Regions from separate parts of the Blautia sp. MB18-30 genome, predicted to be linked through region 2. Evidence: predicted binding sites of a transcription regulator. Region 2 holds the regulator's gene; the other holds the start of a gene.
The links. The regulator Rex, encoded in region 2, represses fermentation and respiration genes when NADH is low (regulators of the CRP and FNR family bind a similar motif). The targets are predictions, from matches to a motif close to ATTGTTAANTANTTAACAAT.

Region 1 (3,432 bases), on a different contig from region 2:
TTAACTTCTCAGAAAGGATACACCATATGCCCTCTGTTAGTCAAGCCAAAGTTTTTTATTTTACAGGTAGATATCTTCAACTTTCTGTTTATTCCATGTCTGGAAACATGCTTCGCACTGCACAGTTCTATATCAAATAATAGATCCTTAGTTGTTTGTCAAAAAACCGGGAGCGGATAAATCCGCTCCCGGTTAAGTCTACGATCTGTATTCAGTTGGAATGACTGATTATGCCTGCGGGCCAGCTGCAACGAGTGCTTTACCAGCTGCATTTCCTTCATATTTAGCAAAGTTCTTAACGAATCTTGCAGCAAGATCTTTAGCCTTTGTCTCCCACTCTGCAGCATCTGCATATGTGTCACGTGGGTCAAGGATTGCAGGATCTACGCCCGGAAGCTCTGTCGGAACCTCGAAGTTGAAGAATGGGATCTTCTTTGTCGGAGCTTTAAGGATAGATCCGTCAAGGATAGCATCGATGATACCACGAGTATCTTTGATGGAGATACGTTTTCCAGTTCCATTCCATCCTGTGTTAACGAGGTATGCTTTCGCACCGCTCTTCTCCATTCTCTTAACGAGCTCCTCAGCATATTTTGTCGGATGAAGCTCAAGGAATGCCTGTCCGAAGCATGCGGAGAATGTAGGAGTAGGCTCTGTGATTCCACGCTCTGTACCAGCAAGCTTAGCTGTGAATCCGGAAAGGAAGTAGTACTGTGTCTGCTCCGGTGTCAGGATAGATACTGGAGGAAGTACGCCGAATGCATCTGCGGACAGGAAGATAACCTCTTTCGCTGCCGGTGCAGAAGATACAGGGCGAACAATGTTCTCGATGTGGTTGATCGGATAAGAAACACGTGTGTTCTCTGTTACGCTCTTGTCAGCGAAGTCGATCTTGCCCTCAGCATCAAGTGTTACGTTCTCAAGAAGAGCGTTTCTCTTGATCGCATTGTAGATGTCCGGCTCAGACTCTTTGTCAAGGTTGATAACCTTAGCGTAGCATCCACCCTCGAAGTTGAATACTCCGTTGTCATCCCAGCCATGCTCGTCATCACCGATCAGAAGACGCTTAGGATCTGTGGAAAGTGTTGTCTTACCTGTTCCGGAAAGACCGAAGAAGATTGCTGTGTTCTCTCCGTTAAGGTCTGTGTTTGCAGAGCAGTGCATGGAAGCGATGCCCTTCAGCGGCAGATAGTAGTTCATCATGGAGAACATACCTTTCTTCATCTCTCCGCCGTACCATGTATTAACGATAACCTGCTCACGGCTTGTAATGTTGAACATTACAGCTGTCTCAGAGTTAAGTCCTAATTCTTTGTAGTTCTCAACTTTAGCCTTGGATGCGTTGTAAACAACGAAATCCGGCTCAAAGTTCTCAAGCTCCTCAGCTGTCGGCTGAATGAACATGTTTGTTACGAAGTGTGCCTGCCATGCAACCTCAACGATGAAACGGATAGCCATACGTGTGTCTTTGTTAGCTCCGCAGAATGCATCTACTACGAAAAGTTTCTTGTTGGAAAGCTCCTTCTTGGCAAGATCTTTAACTGCATTCCATGCTTCCTGAGTTGCCGGATGGTTATCGTTCTTGTACTCATCGGATGTCCACCAAACTGTGTCCTTGGAGTTCTCATCCATAACGATATATTTGTCTTTAGGGGAACGTCCTGTGTAGATACCTGTCATTACATTGACAGCACCAAGCTCACTGACCTGACCCTTCTCAAATCCTTCAAGCTCCGGTTTGGTCTCTTCCTCAAATAATGTCTCGTAGGAAGGATTGTACACGATCTCAGTTGTTCCGGTAATACCATACTTTGTTAAATCGATTTTTGCCATCTTAACATTTACCTCTCTTCTTTAATAGTAATTATGATAGCCACCTACTGCTGCAGGTTTTTGTCATCCTGCCATAGGAATTGGTCATTCCAACATCCCTATCCACAATTATACATAAATTGTACGTAAAAGCAACCAAAAAAATTCATTTTCCGCAAAAAAATGATAAATCTTTAACAGTGACGTTTTGGTACTGTCAGATTTTACTCCATCTATACTTGACTTTTTCAGAATAATGGCTACAATATATCTGATTATAGTTATTATATATATTTATAATAGTAACTATATGATTTTAATATATAGAAAGAAGTGATTTCTATGTCAGATATTCTGATCAAACGTAATCATATGGAAATCCCTTGGCACAACTACGTAAGTACCAGGAACAGCCAGCCCATCACCGAAGCTTCTCTTTCCGAAAAAGCTTCCCTGATCGGCCGTACAGGCATGATGCTTCTCTCCTGTGGGACCGGTGCCTGGCGGGTACGGAGTTCCATGAATACATTGTCAGAAGCACTTGGTATCACCTGTTCCGCAGATATCGGACTGATGTCTATAAGCTACACCTGCTTTGACGGTGAGAGCAGTTTTTCCCATGCACTTAGTCTGACTACCACCGGCGTAAATACTTCCAGACTGAACAGGCTGGAACATTTTGTCAGTGATTTTCCTGCGGAGGGTATCCATATGAGCGGTGAAGCACTGCACAGTCAGTTAGATGAGATCGAGCGGATCCACGGGCTTTATTCCCCTGCCGCCCTGGGACTGGCTTCTGCACTGGCCTGTGGTGCATTTACTTTTCTTCTGGGCGGTGGCCCGCTGGAAATGATCCTGGCTTTTGCAGGCGCAGGCATCGGAAACGCCATCCGCTGCAAGCTTGGCAAGCATCATTTTACTCTGTTTATGTGCATTGCAGTTTCTGTTTCCTCCGCCTGTCTTGTATATGCAGGCTTCCTGAAGCTGGCAGAGCTTCTGTTCCACATTTCCGTCCAGCATGAGGCCGGGTACATCTGTTCCATGCTGTTTATCATTCCGGGCTTTCCGTTTATCACAAGCGGGATCGACCTTGCCAAGCTGGATATGCGTTCCGGTCTGGAACGACTGGCCTACGCCATTATTGTTGTAATGGTGGCTGCTGTCTCTGCCTGGCTGATGGCACTGCTTCTTCATCTGAAGCCTGTGGATTTCCTGCCTCTGGAGCTTTCGGCAGCTCAGAGGATCCTGTTCCGGCTTCTGGCAAGCTTCTGCGGGGTATTCGGCTTTTCGGTCATGTTCAACAGCCCTGTCCGTCTAGCCGCAGCTGCCGCATTCATCGGCGCACTGTCCAACACTTTACGTCTGGAGCTTGTTGATCTTGCCGGTTTCCCACCTGCTGCCGCGGCTTTTTTCGGAGCACTGACAGCCGGACTTCTGGCCTCCCTCATTAAAACCAAAGTGGGATATCCCAGGATTTCCATTACCGTACCATCCATTGTGATCATGGTTCCCGGACTTTATCTCTACCGGGCAATCTACAATCTGGGAATCATGTCCCTGAATGTTTCCGCCTCCTGGTTTGCAGCTGCGATTCTGATCATCGTTGCTCTTCCCCTGGGC
Region 2 (3,432 bases):
TACCGGTGTAGCTGACCAGTGCTTCCTCCAGGATCTCCTTGGAGGCAATATCCAGATGGTTGGTAGGCTCGTCAAGGATCAGGAAGTTGGCTTCGGAAAGCATCAGCTTTGCAAGGGAAACACGGCCTCTTTCTCCACCGGAAAGTGCGGAGATCTCCTTGAAAACATCATCTCCGGTAAAGAGAAATGCGGCAAGCATATTTCGGATCTCGGTCTCTGTGAGAGTCGGATAAGTATCGGAGATCTCCTGAAAAATTGTCTTGTCCATATGCAGAACATGATGTTCCTGATCGTAATAACCGATCTGCACCTTGGAACCAAGGGAAAATTTGCCGGCATCTGCCTCAATAAGACCGTTGATGATCTTTAGCATGGTGGTCTTTCCGGTTCCGTTGTTTCCGATCAGTGCCACACGCTCGCCGCGTTTGATATCAAAGGAGATATCGGAGAACAGGGTCTGTCCCGGAAAGGCCTTGGAAAGCGCTTCCACGTGGAGCACATCGTTTCCGCTTAACACCCGTGGTTCCAGCGAGATACGCATCCGGTCCTGGAGCTCAAGAGGCTTTTCGATCCTCTGTACACGGTCCAGCATTTTTTCACGGCTTTCCGCACGCTTGATGGATTTTTCACGGTTAAAGGATTTCAGCTTGGCGATAACGGCTTCCTGATGCTTGATATCCCGCTGCTGATTTAAGTATGCCTTGTACTGTGCGTCACGAAGCTGAGCCTTCTTGAGAGCATAGGCAGAGTAGTTGCCGCTGTATACGCGGGTCTGTCCGGCTTCGATCTCAATGACCTTGGTGACCACCTTATCCAGAAAATAACGGTCATGGGAGACGATAAAAACAGCTCCCGGATAATTCAGAAGATAAGTTTCCAGCCAGGAGATGCTTTCCATATCCAGGTGATTGGTTGGCTCATCCAGAAGCAGGATATCCGGCTTGGAAAGAAGCATCTTGCCCAGCGCCACGCGTGTTTTCTGACCGCCGGAAAGAGTTTCAATCTGCTTGTCATAATCTTCCTCTGTGAAGCCGAGACCCTTTAAGACACCGGTCAGCTCACTTTTGTAAGCGTATCCGTTCTCCAGCTCAAACTGATGGGTCAGGCGGGTATAGGTTTCCATCAGACGGTTCAGCTCATCACCGGTCACCGTGTTCATTTCCTGTTCCATATTGCGGATACGGCGTTCCATATCGATGATGTGCTGCTTGGTGGTAAGAAGCTCCTCGTAGATGGTATGATGTCCGTGGATATCCTGGTACTGGGCAAGATAGCCGATATTTTTATCCCGGGCAAGCACCACGGTACCGGAATCAGCAGAAAGCTCCTGCATGATGATCCGCAGCAGTGTGGTCTTTCCTGCACCGTTGCATCCGATCAGAGCAGCCTTTTCACGGTCTTCAATGTGAAAGGATGCATCATTTAAAATTACTTTTTCGCCAAAGGCCTTGCATATATTCTGACATGATAAAATCATAAAAACTGTCCTCCTGTATAAAGAATCACCCCTGTTTATGTCTGAACAGGGAAAAATCCTCCACCTATTATAACGGAAACTGCCGGGATTTCAAAGAAAAAATCAATTATTAGAAAAAATATAAAGAAATTTGTACAGAATAGACAACTTTAATTGACAGGAAAATGTCAATTCGTTATAATTAACCTAGTGTAAGGTAAGGAGGAAAACTATCGTGGAGACAAAACAAATCTCGAAAGCGGTGATTAAGCGTCTGCCACGCTATTACCGCTACTTAGGAGAGCTGATGGAAGATAATGTAGAACGTATTTCTTCCAATGAATTAAGTAAGAAGATGCATACCACAGCTTCTCAGATCCGTCAGGATCTTAATAATTTTGGCGGTTTTGGGCAGCAGGGGTATGGCTATAATGTACACTATCTTTATACAGAGATCGGTAAGATCCTGGGACTGGATACCGTTCATCCGATGATCATCCTGGGTGCCGGTAATCTGGGACAGGCACTTGCCAATTATGTGGATTTTGAGAAGCGCGGGTTCAGGCTGGTTGGTATCTTTGACGTAAATCCTGTGCTTGAGGGCATCGCAGTCCGTGGACTTGAGATCCAGATGCTCAGTGAGCTTCCGTTTTTCCTGAGAGAGAATAACGTGGAGATCGCGATCCTGACACTTCCTAAGAATAAAGCCAAGGAAATGGCAGATATCCTGGTAGAGAACGGGATCAAGGCAATCTGGAATTTTGCACATCTCGATCTTGAGACACCGGATGATGTGATCGTAGAGAACGTTCATCTTTCCGAGAGTCTGATGACACTGTCTTATAATCTCAGCAAATACAGGCAGGAACATGTGGATAAGTAAGAATTGTTAAGCTGCCGGAAACGGCAGCTTTCTCTATGACAGAGGGGAGGCAGAAGACAGAATGAAGAAGCTTGTTACCTGCAAAGAAATGAAGGATCTGGACTCCACAACGATCCGTGAGATCGGAGTTCCCTCCGAGGTTCTGATGGAGCGGGCGGCACTGAAGGTGGTAGAGGAAACAGAAAAGTATCTCCAGAAGGACGAAAGGATCCTGGTAGTCTGCGGAAGCGGAAACAATGGTGGTGACGGTATCGCAGTTGCCAGATTGTTCCATCTGAAGGGGATCCGGGTAGAGTTTTATATGGTCGGAAACAAAGATAAAATGACCAGAGAGACAGCTCTTCAGTATAAGATCGCTTCCGGTTATCGTGTCCCGGAGGTGAATAACCCGCAGTGGAGTGAATATACTACTATAGTAGATGCCGTGTTTGGGGTAGGCCTGACGCGTCCGATCGAGGGGCATTATGCTGATATCATCCATGAGATGAACAGTGCGAGGGCCAAAAAGATCGCAGTTGACATCCCGTCAGGAGTGAACGGAGATACTGGCCTGGAAATGGGAATTGCCTTCAGCGCCGATCTGACTGTCACATTTGCCTACCGGAAAAGAGGTCTTTGCTTTTATCCGGGAAGACTGTATGCAGGAAGGATCGTTACCGCCGATATCGGGATCTATGAGCAGGAAGCTGTGACTGCATCTGCCGCCTGTCTGGAAAATAAAGATCTGAAGCTGTTTCCGGAACGTGATCCCGGCGGAAACAAGGGTACCTTCGGAAAAGTGCTCTTTGTGACCGGAAGTGAGGGAATGTGCGGAGCCGCTTATTTAAGCGCCAGTGCAGCACTTCGTGCCGGTGCGGGAATGGTGAAGATCCAGACTGTGGAAGCCAACAGGATCCCACTGCAGATACTCCTTCCGGAGGCTATGGTCTGCAGCCGCTTTGATCAGGAATCCAATGAACAGCTTCTATCCTGGTGTGATGTGATCGTGATCGGACCGGGACTTGGAACATCAGTGGCCAGCCGTGAGAGAGAACAGTGGTTTCTCACGGCGGCTGCCCGGGAGAAAAAGCCGCTGATCCTGGATGCGGACGGC

Region 1: pckA (phosphoenolpyruvate carboxykinase (ATP)) is a predicted target of Rex. The motif match lies at 1,995-2,014, and genes of this name have one in related genera.

What each region holds. Positions count from the first base shown of each region.
Region 1 is NZ_JAMOYY010000010.1:95,071-98,502, forward strand. Features, by position in the region: gene pckA (phosphoenolpyruvate carboxykinase (ATP)) at 229-1,833, opposite strand; gene NCY57_RS06750 (threonine/serine ThrE exporter family protein) at 2,155-3,432, shown strand, end outside.
Region 2 is NZ_JAMOYY010000020.1:41,528-44,959, reverse strand. Features, by position in the region: gene NCY57_RS10630 (ABC-F family ATP-binding cassette domain-containing protein) at 1-1,477, opposite strand, end outside; gene NCY57_RS10625 (redox-sensing transcriptional repressor Rex) at 1,692-2,339, shown strand; gene NCY57_RS10620 (NAD(P)H-hydrate dehydratase) at 2,401-3,432, shown strand, end outside.